Regions from separate parts of the Streptomyces sp. RLA123 genome, predicted to be linked through region 1. Evidence: riboswitches for the same ligand, from Rfam matches in the RefSeq annotation. Region 1 holds a riboswitch; each other region holds the start of a gene.

Region 1 (4,203 bases):
TCGACGGCGGTGCGGGCGGCGAGCGCGGCCCGGGACAGGGCCTCCTGCTCGGTCCTGGTCCGTTCCCGCAGCGCGCCCGCGTACCCGTAGGCGATCCAGTGCTGGAGCCGGCCGGAGCGGGTACGGCCCTCGTCCGTCGGCAGGGCCGGGTCCAGCGGGGAGTACAGCAGCAGGTAGGCGTCCACGACGCCGAGGATGCGGGGCAGCGCCTCGGGGTCGGTGCAGTGCGCGGCCACCAGCGCTGAGCCGATCTCCGCGCCGGCGCGCGGGTCGAAGGGCTGGGCGTGCAGGGCCGCCTCCAGCCGCGCGGCGAGCGGGAGCAGGTACTCCTCGAACTCGCCGCGGGTCATGGAGGTGGCGGTGGCCGGGTAGATCGCCCGGCTCCAGATGATCGCGAAGCGCCGCAGGCTGTCGGCGGGCTCCGGTTCGGGGTCGGGGTCGCATTCCGTGGTCACGGTCACGCCTTGCGGCCGACGCCCGCGAACCCGCTGAAGACGACCGGATCGAGTTCGTCGTCGTCCGAGCCGTCCGGGCGCCACAGCGGCGGCGAGACCAGGCCCGGTTCGACGAGTTCGAACCCGTCGAAGAACGCCTCCACCGCGTCCCGCGAGCGCATGATCAGCGGTGAACTGGCACGGCGGTAGACGTTCTCCACCCGCTCGCCCTCCTCGGGCCGGCGCGGGCCGCCTTCCACGGAGGCATGGGTGAGAACGAGCAGGCTGCCCGGGGCGAGCGCGTCGCGCAGTTCGGCGACGGCCTTGGCGGGGTCGTCGGCGTCCTCGATGAAGTGCAGGACGGCGACCAGCAGCAGGGCCACCGGGCGGTCGAGGTCCAGCAGCCGGCCGGTCTCCTCGCTGTCCAGGATGTCGCGCGGGGAGCGCAGGTCGGCGGCGACGATCACGGCGTTCTCGTGGCCGTCCAGCACCGCGCGGCTGTGGGCGACCGCGACCGGGTCGTGGTCGACATACACCACGCGGGAGGCGGGGTTCGCGGCTTGGGCGACCTCGTGGACGTTGCCGAAGGTGGGGATGCCGGAACCGATGTCGAGGAACTGGGTGATGCCCTCGTCCACCGCGAAGCGCACGGCCCTGCGCATCAGGGCCCGGTTGGCCTGCATGATCTTGGGCAGGCCCGGGAAGGCCTCGATCGCCCGCCGCCCGGCCTCCCGGTCGACCTCGAAGTTGTGCGAGCCGCCCAGGTAGTAGTCGTAGATGCGGGACACGCTCGGCACGGACAGGTCGATGCCGTGGGGGGCCCAGGCGGGACGCTCCATCAACGACTCCAGCTCGTCGGGATCAGGGCACCCGTCCGTGTGGACGGCCGCGTGGCTCAGAGGCTACTGATCGTTCGATCGAGAGAAACCAGAAATGGAAATATTCGATCCGTTTTCGGTCACTCGCCAACGGCAAGTGCCCTGCCCCCGCGGCGCGGGAAACAGGGCACTTGTCACCGCCGGATGACGGGCAGTCAGATCGCTCAGACGCTGACGCCGTGCGCGCGGAGGTAGGCGAGCGGGTCGACGTCGGAACCGAACGACGCGGTGGTGCGCACCTCGAAGTGCAGGTGCGGGCCGGTGACATTGCCCGTGGCGCCCGACAGGCCCAGCTGCTGGCCCTCGGAGACGGTCTGGCCGGCCGAGACCGACAGCGAGGACATGTGGGCGTACTGCGAGTACTTGCCGTCGGCGTGCTTGATGACGACCTGGTTGCCGTACGAGCCGCCCCAGCCGGCGGAGACCACGGTGCCGGACGCGATCGACTTCACCTTGGTGCCGGTGGAGGCGATGAAGTCGACACCGGTGTGGTAGCCCTTCGACCACATGGAACCGGACTGGTGGTAGGGGGTGCCCAGCGTGACGTGGTCCAGCGGGGCCGTGTAGCCGGAGGCGGACGAGGAGGCGGGCTTCGCCGGCGCGGGGGTGCTCTCGGCGGGCTTGTCCGGGAGGGCGACCTTGACCTCGCCGCTCAGCGCCAGGACCTGGCCCGGGCGGATCAGGTTGGGGTCGGCGCCGATGACGGACCTGTTGGCGGCGTACAACTCGTGCCAGCCGCCGGTCACGTCCTGGGCGTCCGCGATCGAGGAGAGGGTGTCGCCGCCGACGACCTTGTAGCTGTCGCCGGTGGCCGGCTTGGAGGCGGAGTCGGCGGGCTTGCCGGCCCCGGTGTCCTTCACGGGGGTGGCGGGCTTGGGGGTGGTGGTGCCGGCGACGCTCTCGGGGGTGGCCGAGGTGTCGGCCATCGCCTTGGTCAGACCGGCCTTGGGGCCGCACACCGGCCAGGCCTGCGGGCCCTGGACGGCCAGGACCTTCTCGGCGACGGCGATCTGCTCGGACTTGGTGGCGAGGTCCGCACGCGCGGCGTACTTGGTGCCGCCGAATCCGGCCCAGGTGCTCTGGGTGAACTGGAGGCCGCCGTAGAAACCGTTACCGGTGTTGATGGACCAGTTGTTGGTGCTTTCGCAGCTGGCGACCTTGTCCCAGACGCTCACCGGGGCGGCGTGGGCACCGGTGGCGCCGACGACCGGAAGGGCGATCGCGGCACTCGTGGTGCCGGCGAATGCGCCGATGCGGACGAAACGGTTGGTCCGCTGACGACGGTGCTTTCCCTTTGCGGGCATGAGGAATTCCTCTCCGACGCCTACGAGGTGAGCTGTCGGGTTCGGGCTGGAGCTGCCCGGCCGCGTTGAGGCATGCCAACCAAAGGCACGTCGCTGCGACTTCACCCCAAGCCGTTCCGTGACACGGAACGGCACCTACCTGGGTCCCCCGCTCCTGCCGTGCGGTCTTGTCATCCGGTTTACGAGTGGCGGCAGGATTAGGCGTTCCACTCGGAAGAATTCCCGCGGGCATCCGGCCTGCGGGACTTGGAAGCTAAACGACGCCATCGCGCCCCGGCAAGGTCCGAAATCACAGCAATCGCCGACCGGCAAGTCGATCAATAAATTCTGTGACGTTACGTGAGAGGCGTCCGCTCTGCGTAGGCGAAATAATGACCCCGGGCAAACGGCCGTACACGGGTGGTGAATATGGGGAACTTAAATCGACGTTGGGTTGCCGAAACCTGCCGCAGCGTGTTCGCCGCGTGACACCCATCACGTGCCTATTGCCTACGCATGCACTGTGGATGCATATGTCCGCTTACGACCTTTGATGCCGGATAAGGCATGACATGGGGCGTCCCAACCCGCCTTCCACGACGGCTTCATGGAGCCCGCACACGTCGTCGTGTCCAGTGGGGCAACCGATGACCGGCACCCGTCGATTCCCGACGGCGTCGCCGCCCTCCGGTAACGCGGACGGGAGCACCGCTGCACCGTCGAGGCGACCGAGGACCCGGCGGCGCTCACCGCGGGCCTGACCGGCGGCGCGGCCGCGGTCTTCCTGCCGACCCGCGGCGAGGTGCTCGACGCGCGGGGGCACCGAGTACGGCCGGGTCTGGTAAGGGGACTGCCCGGGGGCGCGCTCCACCCGGCACTCGGACATGCAGCCGGGCGTGCTGCGCGTGAAGGAGGGCGACCCCCTCGCCCCGCGCACCCCACCCCCTCCACGCCCGGCCACACCCGAAGCCTGCGCCGACCCCGCGTGACGGCGGTATCTGCCGGGCGCCGTGACCTGGGCCACGGGCAGCGCGCGGGACGGCCGGGAACCCGGGTGACACGGCAGAACCGCCAGGGGTAGCCTCCCAATCCCGAACATTTTCTTACATCGCCACACCGACCGGGAGCCCCCGCGTGCCCTACCTCGCCGCCGAAGACCGCTATGCCTCGATGCAGTACCGCCGCACCGGCCGCAGCGGGGTCCTGCTCCCCGCCGTCTCCTTGGGCCTGTGGCACAACTTCGGCGACACCTCGCCGCTGGAGACCCAGCGCGCGGTCCTGCGCCGCGCCGTGGACCGCGGGGTCGTCCACCTCGACCTCGCCAACAACTACGGGCCGCCCGCCGGCTCGGCCGAGGCCAACTTCGGCACCCTCTTCGCCCAGGACCTGCGCCCGTACCGCGACGAGCTGTTCATCGCCAGCAAGGCCGGCTACGACATGTGGCCCGGCCCGTACGGCGAGTGGGGCAGCCGCAAGTACATGCTGGCCTCGCTGGACCAGTCGCTCGGCCGCATGGGCCTGGACTACGTCGACGTCTTCTACTCCCACCGCTTCGACCCGGACACGCCCCTGGAGGAGACCATGGGCGCCCTGGACACCGCGGTCCGC
Region 2 (4,203 bases), 3.3 Mb from region 1:
GGCGAGCGTCAGGTCGCCCACGACCGGGTGGTGGTAGTGCTGCACGCCATGGGTCCGCTCCCGGACCCCCTGGTCGGCCCACCAGTCGCGGAACTCGGTGCTCTTTATGGTCAGTTCGCCGACCAGCTCGGTCAGTCCCGGGTCGTCGGGGTACCGCGCGGCCTGCGCCCGCAGGGCGCCGACGAGTTCCGCGGCGTAGGCCGCCCACTGCCGGTACAGGTCCCGCGCGGCCCCGTCGAGGAACAGGAAGCGCGCCAGGTTGCGGTCCCGGTGCGGGAGCGCGTCGAAGTCGGTGATCAGCGCGCGGGCGAGCCGGTTGGAGGCCAGTACGTCACCGTGCCGTCCCAGCACCAGGGCCGGCGAGCGGCCCTCCAGCAGGTCGAGCACGCGGTGCACCTCGGGACGGACCCGCTGCGGCCGGTGCGGCGGGCGGCGGGCGGCGCGGCGCGGCCGCGCCAGCTCGAAGAGGTTCGCCCGTTCGCCCGCGTCCAGGCGCAGGGCCCGGGCCACGGCGTCCAGCACCGCGTCGGAGACATTCTGGTGCCGGCCCTGCTCCAAACGGGTGTAGTAGTCGGTGCTCACGCCGGCGAGCCGCGCCAGCTCCTCGCGCCGCAGCCCCGGCACCCTGCGCGCCGTGCCGCTGACCGCCACCCCCGCGTCCTGAGGGCTCAGCCGCGCCCTGCGGGTCCGCAGGAACTCCCTGAGCTCGGCGTTGTGCTCCATGTCCTCCAGTATGGGCGGCCGGTCATACCCGCGCCCGGCCCCGCGTCCCCGCCCAGGTCGCGGGCTCGCGGGGGCGGCGGGCAGGACGGCGCGACACCCCCGGGAGGGGTCTAGGCGCCTTCCTCCAGGTGGCGGAGGCGTTCCTGGAAGTGGTCGAGGCGGGCGCGCAGGGCCGCGGCCTCGGCGGCGAGCTCCTGGCGCAGCGGAGGAGTGCCGGCGGGCTGCGGGGCCTCGCCGGTGACGTTGACGCCGGGGCCGGCGAGGCGGCCGAAGTCCGCCGGGTGCAGTACCCGCAGGCCCGCCGTGCAGACGTGGCAGCCGGCCTGGAGCGCCCGCCAGCCCGGCAGGCCCGTACCATCGCGCACGAAGACCCGCGCCGGGCGGCCGCAGCGGCAGGCCGCCATGCGGACGGTGCGCACCCGCTGCCGGGCATAGCGCATGCCGCGTTCGTAGCGGGTGTACGCGCCCAGCACGCTGACCTGGAGGATCACCGCGTCGCCGCAGTCCGTGGCGCAGGTGAGCGCCTGCGCCTCGGCGGCCGTGTGCAGGCAGTAGAAGCCGCAGTCGCAGCCCCGGGCCGGGCTGGGGTGCCGCCTCCCGTAGCCGCACCGGGCATCGTCCAGGACGTCGTACACGATGCGCCCGCCGAGGGAGACGCCCCGGAAGCCGACGCGCGTACCGTCCGCGGAGAGCATCGGGAACGCCAGCTTCCAGCCTGTCGGCGGCACTGCCGGCCGCTCCTCCGGCAAGCGGCGTCCGTACCTCACCGGACCGCGGCCTCGGCGCTCTCGGGCTCCTGCGTCGCCGTGACGTCCGTCGCCGGGGCCGTCCGGGCCGTCACGGCCGTCGCGACGTCGATCTCCTTCGCGACACCGGGCTGCTCGTCGCCGGTCTCCTCCGCGTAGCCCTTGGCCAGTGCCTTGCCCAGCTTCATGCGAGCCTCCAAGATCGGGCGAATCCGCCGTACTCGGGCATGATGACGCACCCGCGCGGCCGTCGCACAGGGGGCGTGGAGGCCCCGGGCGCCCGGGACCCGGCTCCGGCCGAGCCTCCCGAGCCGTCCCGTGAGGGCGGGCGGCGGCTGGGGCAACGATGCGGCCGTGCCGCTGTGGATGACGGCACATCAGCGTCCGTTGAGTCCTCAGGGTCCGCCGCGGCGACCGGAATTGCCCTGCTTTCAGAGGGGTTTCCATGTCATCGTGCGGCAAGCACGCGGCGTCGGGTGGTGTCAATGGTGACGAGCGTCACGGCCCCCGTCGTGGGGCACGTGGGGCCCCGGGGGGTCGCGGTGCCGAAACCTTCACCGCCGTCGCCGGCCGCCCGGCCCCTCCATGGCGTGCGCCGCGCTCCGCCGGGAGCCCGTACGGCGGCCCCCGCCGAGCCTCTTCTGCTCGCCGCCAGTGGCGTGAAGTGCACCGCAGTCCCTCGCCGGGCGGTGGTGCGGACCTTGCCGCGCGTTGTCTCGGCGCCCGCCGGGAACGGGTGTTGGGCGGCCGGGGTCCGGGGTGACCTTCACTCCTCGTGAGCAGAGCGCTCCCTTCCGCATAACGACTGATGCACACTCACATCTCTCGTTGGTCACGGCAGTCACAGCGGAATGCGACGATCTGCCCGGTAAATCCCCATAGATTCCCGGTGTGAACTCGCCGAAGCGGCTTGGAATTGGGTGCCGCCTCTATTAACGTTCGATAACGCAGCGCGGTCACCCGTCGCCCGCCAGGGCGGCGCCGTGCGCTTGCCGAATCCCGTCCGCGGGAACCGGGGAACCACTTCCTGGGGTGAATCGGGGGCCGTCACGGCCCTCGTAGGAGACCTTCCTGCTCCGAACCCGTCAGCTAACCCGGTAGGCGAGAAGGAAGGAAAGGAGCGCGCCCGCGTGGCGTCGAACGAGCCTGCCCTGATACCCGGACAACTACGACAAGAGGCCGGGTACACCAACCCCGAGTGGGACACCGCAGAGTGGAACATGGCCGCCGGGTGGAATCCCCCGGCCGCCGAGCAGGCTCCGCCGAAGAAGAACGCGATAGACGGCTGGGACACCGCGGAGTGGAACTTCGCCGCGGGCTGGGTCGAGGAAGCACTCGCCGCGGCTCCCGCGCCGGTCACCGGACCCGTAGCGCCGTTCACGCCCGTCGCTCCCGTGCCCGAGCCGCGCAGCGCGGTCGAGTCCGCGGCCTTCGTCGACGAGGCGTTCGGCACCCATGAAGCCGACGCGGCCCACGACGCGGCCACCCCGGACGCGTACGCCGCGCAGCCCCTGTCCCCGTTCGGCGAGCCGGAGCCGGCCACCGAACCGTGGAACCCCACCGAGGAGTCCACCGCGCCCGTCCGCGGCCGGCACCGGGTGGCCAAGCAGCGCACGCTGGGCCGCGGTTCGGCGGTCTTCGGCGTCGCGGCAGTGGCCGTACTCGGCGTCGGCGGTGTCGCGACCGCCGAGGGCAAGAGCCCGCTCCCCGTCTCCCTCCCCAACCTGCCCGAGGTGTCCAAGGTCCCCGGGATCGGCACCCTGCTGGACGACGAGCCCGTTGCCAAGCCCGTTGCCGAGGCCCTGACCCCGAAGGCCGGCGAGGCGCTGCGCGCCCGGATCCTCGACCAGGCCCAGCAGCAGCGGAACGCCGCCGACACGGCCGCGCGAACCGCCGCGCAGCGGGAGGCCGCCGACAAGGCGGCCAAGGCCGCCGCCGCGCAGCAGGTACGCGTGGAGGCCGCGGCCAAGAAGCAGGCAGCCGAGGCCGCCGCGAAGAAGGCCGAGGCCGCCCGGCTGGCCGAGCTCGCCAAGAGCTACACCCTGCCGCTGACCTCGTACACGCTCACCGCGAGCTTCGGGCAGTCCAGCTCCCTGTGGGCCAACACCCACACCGGCCAGGACTTCGCCGCCCCGACCGGCACCCCGGCCAAGGCCATCCACGGCGGCACCGTCACCGAGGCCGGCTGGGCGGGTTCGTACGGCTACCGCATCATCCTGACCCTCGACGACGGCACCGAGCTCTGGTACTGCCACCTCTCCTCGATGCTGGTCACCTCGGGCAAGGTCTCCACCGGCGACACCATCGGCCGCGTCGGCGCGACCGGCAATGTCACCGGCCCGCACCTGCACATCGAGGTCCGCCCCGGCGGCGGCGACCCGATCGACCCGATGCCGTGGCTGCGCAGCATGGGCATGAAGCCCTGATCCGACGCGACGCTAGCGTCGTACGCACGGACCCCGGCGGCCTGGTGACACCCCCGACACCAGGCCGCCGGCCCGTTTGTGAGCCCGTGACCTACGGGACGAGGAAGTTGTAGAGCTCCGAGACCCGGGGCGGGCCGCTCGGTTCCGGGAACCCGGACTCCTTGGCCGCCGGCATCATGATCACGAGATAGGCCTCCAGCGCCTCGGCCGAATGCCACACGTTCACGATCCGCAGACCGTCGTTGGTGATCACTGCGGCGTGGGCCAGCAGCCCGGCGGGGGGATGTTCGGGGCCGAATCCGGCGCGG
Region 3 (4,203 bases), 2.3 Mb from region 1:
AGGCCTGGAGTTCGGCCAGGTAGCCCGTGCGCTCCAGCACCGCCTCCAGGACGGTGGCGGGGCCGGCGCCGGAGTCGACGACCGTGCGGAGTTCCTCCAGCAGCTCGTTGAAGCGCTTGACGGCGTTGACCGAGCGGGCGGCCATGCCGAAGGCCTCGTCGACCCGGCGCAGCGCCGCCGGGAAGGAGATCCGCTCGCGCGAGGCCAGGGCGTCGACCATGGCCTCGGCGCGCTCGCCGATGCCGCGCTTGGGCACGTTGAGGATGCGGCGCAGCGGGACGGTGTCCTCGGGGTTGGCGAGTACGCGCAGATAGGCCAGGACGTCCCGGACCTCCTTGCGCTCGTAGAAGCGGACTCCGCCGACGACCTTGTACGGCAGGCCGACGCGGATGAAGACCTCTTCGAAGACACGGGACTGCGCGTTGGTCCGGTAGAAGACGGCGACCTCGCCGGGACGGGCGTCGCCTGCGTCGGTGAGCCGGTCGATCTCGTCGGCGATGAACTGCGCCTCGTCGTGCTCCTGGTCGGCGACGTAGCCGGTGATGACCGGGCCCTGGCCGGCCTCCGTCCACAGGTTCTTCGGGCGGCGGGAGGCGTTGCGCTCGATGACGGCGTTGGCGGCGGTCAGGATGTTCTGTGTGGAGCGGTAGTTCTGCTCCAGCAGGATCGTGCGCGCCTGCGGGTAGTCCTCCTCGAACTGGAGGATGTTGCGGATGGTGGCACCGCGGAAGGCGTAGATGCTCTGGTCGGCGTCACCGACCACGCACAGCTCCGCCGGCCCTTCGCCGCCCTGCTCCGCGTCCCCGGTCCCGACCAGCTCGCGCACCAGGGTGTACTGGGCGTGGTTGGTGTCCTGGTACTCGTCGACCAGGACGTGCCGGAAGCGGCGCCGGTAGTGCTCGGCGACATCCGGGAAGACCTGGAGCAGGTTGACCGTGGTCATGATGATGTCGTCGAAGTCGAGCGCGTTGGCCTCGCGCAGCCGCGACTGGTACATCGCGTAGGCCTCGGCGAGCTTCTTCTCGAAGGGGTTCTCGGCCTGGTCGGCGAAGGTCTCCTCGTCGATGAGCTCGTTCTTGAGGTTGGAGACCTTGGCGCTGAAGGACTTCGGGGGGAACTGCTTGGGGTCCAGGTCCAGGTCGCGGCAGACCAGCGCCATCAGGCGCTTGGAGTCGGCCGCGTCGTAGATCGAGAAGCTGGAGGTGAAGCCGAGCTTCTTGGACTCCCGGCGCAGGATGCGGACGCAGGCGCTGTGGAAGGTGGAGACCCACATCACATGGGCCCGCGGGCCGACGAGTTGCTCGACGCGGTCCTTCATCTCGCCGGCGGCCTTGTTGGTGAAGGTGATCGCCAGGATCTGGCCGGGGTGCACCTTGCGGGCGCCCAGCAGGTGGGCGATGCGGTGGGTGAGCACCCGGGTCTTGCCGGAGCCGGCGCCCGCGACGATGAGCAGCGGGGAGCCGGTGTGCTCGACGGCGGCGCGCTGCTGCTCGTTGAGCCCCTCCAGCAGGGCGGCGGGGTCGACGGCCGGGCGCGGCGCGCCGTCCCGGTAGTACGTGTCCCGGTCGGCGGGCGCGTCGAAGCGCCCCTCGAAGAGGTCGTGCGGAACCGCCTCGGCCTCCTCCTCGAGGGGCGGCGGCGGGTGCTCCTCCCTCGGTTCGAAGCCGGCCAGGAAGCTGTCGTCAAAGAGGCTGCTCATCGCTTCCCGAGTCTAAGCGGTGGGACCGACAGCGGTGCGCCGCTTCCGGGAGCCCGGTGGTCGCGGGTTCCGCGCACGCAGCCCCGCGGCAGTGCCGCCCGAGAGCCTCCGCGGGCCCACCGGAGTGGCCCACCGGAGGGCCGGGCAACGGCCCGGCTGCGTAAAGGTCACGAAATGATTGCGGACAATTCGAACACCAGCCTTCCCAGGAGCCACCCCAGTTGACTAGCGTGCCCCCTCAGGCGGTCCGCACCGAACGGCGGCGACCGAGCCGTCACGGCCGCCTCCGCTGAGTCCGGCGACCGCCGGAGCCGGGGACCCACCACTTTGGGGTGAATCGGTCCGTACGGGCACACGCACACGTGCCCGGACGACCGTAGGGCGGCCTTCCGAAGCCCGAACCCGACAGCTAACCCGGTAGGCGGTCCACGGAAGGAGCCGTCCGACTTGGCGACGCACCGCAAGCCGCGCCCCCGCATGCTCACGGTCCCCGGCCCGCGCACGGCCGTGGGGCTGACGACCGCCGCACTGGCGACCGTCACCCTCTTCGGAGAGAGCGCCAGCGCGGCGCCCGCCTCCCCCGACAAGCCGTCCATCACCGAGGTCAAGGCCAGGGTGGACTCGCTCTACCACCAGGCCGAGGCGGCCACGGAGCGCTACAACGGCGCCAAGGAGCAGACCGACAAGCAGCGGACGCACGCGGACGAGCTGCTCGACCAGGTCGCCCGCAAGACGCAGACGCTCAACGACGCCCGCCGCACGATCGGCGAGTACGCCACGGCCCAGTACCGCGGCGGCGGCCTGGACGGCACGACGTCCTTCCTGCTCACCTCCGACCCGCAGCAGTTCCTGGACCAGGCGCACCTGGTGGAGCGCCTGTCCGACCGCCAGGAGCACGCGATGGAGGCCTTCCGTACGCAGCAGGAGGCGACCACGCAGAAGCGCACGGAGGCGGTCCGGAGTCTGCAGAAGCTCAGCGAGGCGCAGTCGACGCTGGCCACGGAGAAGAAGGCGGTCAAGGAGAAGCTCGCCGCCGCGCAGCAGTTGCTCAACACCCTGACCGCCCAGGAGAAGGCGCGGCTGGCCGCCCTGGAGAAGAAGAAGCAGGAGGAGGCCGAGGCCGCGGCCAAGGCGATCGCCGCGAAGGAGAAGGAGGCGCAGCAGACGGCCGCGGACACGTCGGTCACCGGCGGAGGTTCCACCACGTCCACGGTGGCATCGGGCACCTACGCCGCCAAGGCCGACAAGGCGATCGCCTTCGCCCACGCCCAGATCGGCAAGCCCTATGTGTACGGCGCCACGGGCCCCAACTCCTTCGACTGCTCGGGCCTGACCCAGGGTGCCTGGGCCGCCGCGGGCGTCTCCATCCCCCGTACCACCTACGACCAGGTCGACTTCGGCTCCCGCGTCACCGCGGACCAGCTGCAACCCGGCGACCTGGTCTTCTTCTACTCGGACGTGACCCACGTCGGCCTCTACATCGGCGGCGGCAAGATGATCCACGCGCCTCACACGGGCACCGTGGTGAAGATCGCCCCGATCACCGAGATGCCGATCTACGGCTACGCCCGGATGGCCTGAGTCCCGCGCCTCCCCGCAAAGGGACTCAGGTCCAGAGCACCGCGATGAAGATGTTGGCGGTGGTCAGCGCACCCATGGTGCCGAAGGCCGCCGCCGACCACCTTCTCCTCGTCGCGCTTGACGTGGACCAGGCCGAGGACCACCACCAGCACGGCCGGCTTCACGCCGATCTTGACGTTGTTCACCGGCTGGTCGTCGGCCTGGTTGAGGCCGACCAGCAGCGCGCCGGTGACCAGCATGGTGAGAGCGCCGTGCAGCATGCCCGGCACGAAGCGCGCCTCGCCGCGGCCCATGGCCTTCATCTGGGTGAGGAAGCCGCCGAGCAGGGCGGCGATGCCGATGATGTGCAGGCCGACGACGAGGCTGATGAGTACGTCCATGGCTCACGACCCCAGCCACGCCCATATCAGCACCAGGCACCGAGGTGGGCTCCTTCCGGCACATCGGTCACGGCTGGACCGCAAGCGACCAGGTCACCCGTCGAACAGCGGTCATCGCGTGACAGGTAGCGGCCGAATCGGACCAGTCCCGCACACTCCCCCGCCGCCCGGCGGCGCACAGGTTTAGCGTCCTGCCCCAGGTGGCCGATCCCCACTGCCGGCGGGACTCGTCGTCGGCATCGGCCACCCCCGCCGAAGGTCCGGCGGCGGCGCGGCTCCCCGTCCGTCCGCCGCCGGACCGCGGGCAGCAAGTCCGGCAGCTCGGAAGGAGTGACGGCGCGTGGCGTCGCACAGAAAGCCCAAGGAGCGCACCCTCACCGGCTCCACCGTGCGCACGGCCGCCACGCTCGCCATCGCGGGAGCGGCCTCGGTGACGGTGTTCGGTGAGACCGGGCACGCCGAACCCCGGCTGACCACCTCCGAGGCCAAGGCCCGTGTCGACCGGCTCTACGAGGAGGCCGAGCAGGCCACCGAGCGGTACAA
Region 4 (4,203 bases), 1.2 Mb from region 1:
CGGCTCACGATGGAACCGGGCGTGCGAAATGGGAGTGCGGCCTGTTCTCCCGTTGTATACGGCATCGCTGTTAAAAGTGATGGCTCGGTTTGTGTACGGCATGTTTCCGCTTCCTCACCGAAGGGGCGCACCGCGGCCCGCACGCTCCGGGCGGCGCAGCCGGTGCACCGCCGCGGCGCGCTCCACGTGGCCCGCCATCGCCGTGCGGGCGCGCTCGGCGTCCCCACGGGCGACGGCGTCCACGACGAATCCGTGCTCCTCCCAGGACTCCGCCGCGCGGCCCGGCGAGTCCACCGCGTACACCCAGGCGATCTTGTGCCGCAGCTGCGTCAGCAGCGCCACCAGCGTGGGGCTCCCCGAGGCCTGCGCCAGCGTCTCGTGGAACCACCCGTCCAGCGCCGGCAGATCGGACAACTGCCCCTGCGCCGAACGCTCCTGACCGAGGCGCACCAGGCCGTGCAACACCTTGACGTGTGCCTCCGTACGCCGCTGGGCCGCGCGCGCGGCGCCCAGCGGCTCCAGCAGGCCGCGGATCTCCAGGAGGTCTTCGGCCTCCTGGTGGGTGGGCTCGGCCACGGACGCGCCGGCGTGCCGGCGGGTGAGGACGAAGCCCTCGGACTCCAGGGTGCGCAGCGCCTCACGGACCGGGACCCGCGACACCCCGTAGCGCTTGGCGAGCTGCTCCTCGGTCAGCCGGCTGCCCGGTGCGAAGTGCCCACTGATGATGTCGTCGCGAATCGCCGCGCACACCGCCTGGGCGGAAATGCGGCGGCCCGCGCCGCCCGTCCCGTTCACATCCGGTCCCACATCGCCGGTTTCCTTCCCCTGCGTGCCGACGGCTGCCGCTGAATTCCCGCGCACCGCAGGTGCCGGCATTTCCGTGACGACTCTATTCCAGCACATGGCCGATTCCGGCGGCAGCCCGGAATTCATGGAGTCTTTTCGGACACACTTCCGCGCATACCGAAGGCCCCGGCCTTGGGGGAGCCGGGGCCTTCGGGTGGGGGGAGGGAGGTGGACCGGGAGGTCAGAAGAGGACGCCGTGGGAGCGCAGGTACGCCACCGGGTCGACGTCGGAGCCGTACGCCGGGGTGGTCCGGGCCTCGAAGTGCAGGTGCGGGCCGGTCACGTTGCCCGTGGCGCCCGACAGGCCGATCTGCGTGCCGGCGGCGACCGCCTGGCCGACCGAGACGCCGATCGAGGACAGGTGGCCGTACTGGGTGTACATGCCGTCCGCGTGACGGATCACGACGTTGTTGCCGTACGAACCGCCCCAGCCGGCCTCGACGACCGTACCGGCGCCGACGGCGTGCACCGACGTGCCGATGGCTGCCTGGAAGTCCACGCCCGTGTGGTAACCGGACGACCACAGGCTGCTGGTGGCGTGGTACGGGGTGCCGATGCCGCCGTGGACCGGCAGCCTCCAGGAGGTCAGGGACGTGCGGGCGCGGGAGCGCGAGGCGTGCGCCGCACCGTCGCGGGCGGTGGCCTTCGCCTCGGCGCGGGCCGTGGCGGCGGTCTTGGACTCCTTGACCCCCTTCGCCGCCTTGGCGGCCTCGGCCTTCTTGGCCGCCCGCTCCTTCATCACGTGCGCGACGTGTGCCGCGTGCTGCTTCGTGGCCTTCTTCGCCGCGGAGACCGCCGCCTTGTGCTGGGCGTCCGCCTGCTCGGCAAGGTGGGCCGCCAGGTCGCCGCTGACAGCGGCGCACTTGGCGAACGCGGAACGCTCGGCGTCCGCGGTGTGGGCGGAGGCGGAGGCGGAGGCGGTGAGCGTACCGGCGGTGACGGCGGTGAACGCGGCGGCGCAGGCGACGGTGGTGCGTATGGTGAACGCCATGGGCAGGCGGGGATCCTTTCCTTCCTTCTCGCCTACCGGGTTAGCTGACGGGTTCGGAGCAGGAAGGTCTCCTACGGGCGCCCCGGTGAGGGCGGGCCCGATTCACCCCAGGGGACGACTCATGTGGGTCCCCGGCTCCCCAGGCTCACGCCCGACGGGGACTCGGCGATCGTTGCTCCGGTGCCGCGGGGGGCGGCTGATTCCGCCGGACAACCCGAGGACGCTAACCGCGCCCCCGCGGCCGTTCCAAAAAAATCCGGCCTTTTGTGCGGGATGCCACACCGGGCACCAACCGGCCCCAACCGTGCCCCGCACGGCAAAGCCGCAGTTCCCGGCAGGATCCGGACGCCCCCGCCGCTGATGGACACCGACTCGATCAGCGCCCGCCCGGACCCGTGACCGGCGTCACCTCCCGGGCCCTCCAGAGGGGCACCGGGCGCTCGGCGCCCTGGGCAGGGTCCCCGCGTGACCACGGCACCAAGGGCAACGAAGCCCGCGGCCCGTGCCGCCGAAGATTTTTTGCGCGCCTTTCACGACCGGAGCCCCGGCCTTTAGTCGGCGGGGGTCCACAAGGCTCTCACCCGTGACGGGCGCACCAGCCACGCGGTGCCGGCCGAGCACGTCCCCGGCGCTCGCCGCGTCCTGGACCTGGGCTGCGCGGACGGCGCACTGCTGGAACTGTTCGCCGAGCGGGGGGGCCGAGGTCCTCGCCGGCATCGACCTGTCGGAGGGCGAGCCGGCCCTCGCCCCCCGGCGGCCCCCGCTGGCAGGCGCCGACCTTCCGCAGGGCCGAGCCCAAGAGCTGCCCTTCGCCGACGACTCCTTCGACGCCGTGGTGTCGCACATGGCGCTCATGCTGATGTCCGACCCCGACCAGGTCACCGCCGAGGCGGCGAGGGTGCTCGCCCCGGGCGGGACACTGGCCGTCGCCGTCGGCGGCGGGCCCGTCCCCGGCGAGGGAGTGGACCTCTTCCTGACGCTGGCCATGCCGTACTTCGAGGCGGCTCCGCCCGAGAGGCGCCTGCCCCGGCTCGGTGACCGCAGGACGCGCGGGGGCGAGCGGGGCTGGACGAGCTCCTGGGACCGCTCGGGTTCGCGCCGGTGTCCTGGCAGACCGTGGTCATCGGCATGGACGGCACGCCCTCGGAGGTCTGGTCCACCCTCACCTCGACGTACTACGACATGGAGGTCCTCGACGAGGAGCAGACCGCGGATCTCCGCGCCGGGTTCCTCGGCCGCGCGGCCGACCTGGCAGGGTCCGACGGGCGGCTCCCGTGCGGCATGCGGATCAACATGGCCGCCACGCGGCTGGAGCGCTGAGCCCGGACGCGACGCGGCCCCGGGCGCCGAGGGGCGTCCGGGGCCGCGGTGCGGGCGGGTGGCGTCAGGCGCCCGTGACGACCGTCACGGGTCCGATGCCGAGGTCGCGGACCGGGTCGGCGATCGCGGCGGCGTCACCGACCAGCACGACCACGAGCCGGTCCAGCGGGAACGCGGCGACGGCCGCGGCCGTGGCCTCGACCGTGCCGGTGGCCGCCAGGCGCTCGTACAGCCGCGCCTGGAAGTCGTCGGGCAGCGACTGCTCGACCTGGTCGGCGAAGGTGCCGGCGACGGCCGAGGCCGTCTCGTAGCGCAGTGGCGCGACACCCACGAGGTTCTGGACGGCGACGTCCCGCTCCTCGTCGGTGAGCCCCTCCGCCGCCAGGGTGCGCAGCACCTGCCAGGTGTCGGCCAGCGCCGGCGCGGTGACGTCGGTCGCCACGGAGCCGCTGATGCCGAGCAGGGAGATGCCGGTGCCCTCCGGAGTGGAGAGCAGGACCTGGCCGAAGGCGCGGACGCCGTAGGTGTAGCCCTTCTCCTCCCGCAGCACGCGGTCGAGGCGCGAGGTCAGCGTGCCGCCGAGGCAGTACGTGCCGAGCACCTGGGCCGGCCAGACCGGGTCGTGGCGGTCCGAGCCCGTGCGCCCGATGAGCACCTGGGTCTGGACGGAGCCGGGCCGGTCGACGACGATCACGCGGGCGGTGTCGTCCGCGGTGATCGCGGGCAGCGGGCGGCGCTCGGCGGGCTTGCCGCTCCACTCCCCCAGGGTGCTGCCGAGCAGCGCGTCCAGGTCGATCCCCGTGAGGTCGCCGACCACGACCGCGGTCGCGGTGGACGGCCGTACGTGCGTGTCGTAGAAGGCGCGGACGGCCGGCGCGTCGATCCGGGCGACGGTCTCCTCGGAACCCTGGCGCGGCCGGGAGCACCGCAGTTCGGCGGGGAAGAGCTCCTTGGACAGCGCCATGGCGGCGCGCCGCGCGGGGTTGGCGAGCTCGTGCGGGATCTCGTCGAGGCGGTTGCCCACCAGGCGCTCGATCTCGCTCTCC

The links. Region 1 has a riboswitch for cyclic di-AMP ahead of RV983_RS04915 (transglycosylase family protein). Riboswitches for the same ligand answer to the same signal wherever they lie in the genome.
Region 2: another riboswitch for cyclic di-AMP. It lies ahead of RV983_RS20080 (M23 family metallopeptidase); the one in region 1 lies ahead of RV983_RS04915 (transglycosylase family protein).
Region 3: another riboswitch for cyclic di-AMP. It lies ahead of RV983_RS15220 (C40 family peptidase); the one in region 1 lies ahead of RV983_RS04915 (transglycosylase family protein).
Region 4: another riboswitch for cyclic di-AMP. It lies ahead of RV983_RS10360 (M23 family metallopeptidase); the one in region 1 lies ahead of RV983_RS04915 (transglycosylase family protein).

The regions. Positions count from the first base shown of each region.
Region 1 is NZ_JBWDOR010000003.1:1,065,283-1,069,485, forward strand. Features, by position in the region: gene RV983_RS04905 (putative bifunctional diguanylate cyclase/phosphodiesterase) at 1-461, opposite strand, end outside; gene RV983_RS04910 (SAM-dependent methyltransferase) at 458-1,273, opposite strand; gene RV983_RS04915 (transglycosylase family protein) at 1,477-2,616, opposite strand; cyclic di-AMP (ydaO/yuaA leader) riboswitch at 2,621-2,820, opposite strand; gene RV983_RS04920 (aldo/keto reductase) at 3,730-4,203, shown strand, end outside.
Region 2 is NZ_JBWDOR010000003.1:4,405,163-4,409,365, forward strand. Features, by position in the region: gene RV983_RS20065 (helix-turn-helix domain-containing protein) at 1-723, opposite strand, end outside; gene RV983_RS20070 (hypothetical protein) at 834-1,451, opposite strand; gene RV983_RS20075 (hypothetical protein) at 1,487-1,657, opposite strand; cyclic di-AMP (ydaO/yuaA leader) riboswitch at 2,450-2,588, shown strand; gene RV983_RS20080 (M23 family metallopeptidase) at 2,600-3,895, shown strand; gene RV983_RS20085 (hypothetical protein) at 3,987-4,203, opposite strand, start outside.
Region 3 is NZ_JBWDOR010000003.1:3,378,849-3,383,051, forward strand. Features, by position in the region: gene pcrA (DNA helicase PcrA) at 1-1,699, opposite strand, end outside; cyclic di-AMP (ydaO/yuaA leader) riboswitch at 1,977-2,138, shown strand; gene RV983_RS15220 (C40 family peptidase) at 2,147-3,280, shown strand; partial or broken gene RV983_RS15225 (hypothetical protein) at 3,306-3,660, opposite strand; gene RV983_RS15230 (C40 family peptidase) at 4,001-4,203, shown strand, end outside.
Region 4 is NZ_JBWDOR010000003.1:2,304,379-2,308,581, forward strand. Features, by position in the region: gene RV983_RS10355 (GntR family transcriptional regulator) at 115-807, opposite strand; gene RV983_RS10360 (M23 family metallopeptidase) at 1,028-1,837, opposite strand; cyclic di-AMP (ydaO/yuaA leader) riboswitch at 1,853-2,015, opposite strand; partial or broken gene RV983_RS10365 (class I SAM-dependent methyltransferase) at 2,421-2,708, shown strand; gene RV983_RS10370 (hypothetical protein) at 2,939-3,157, shown strand; gene RV983_RS10375 (M16 family metallopeptidase) at 3,222-4,203, opposite strand, start outside.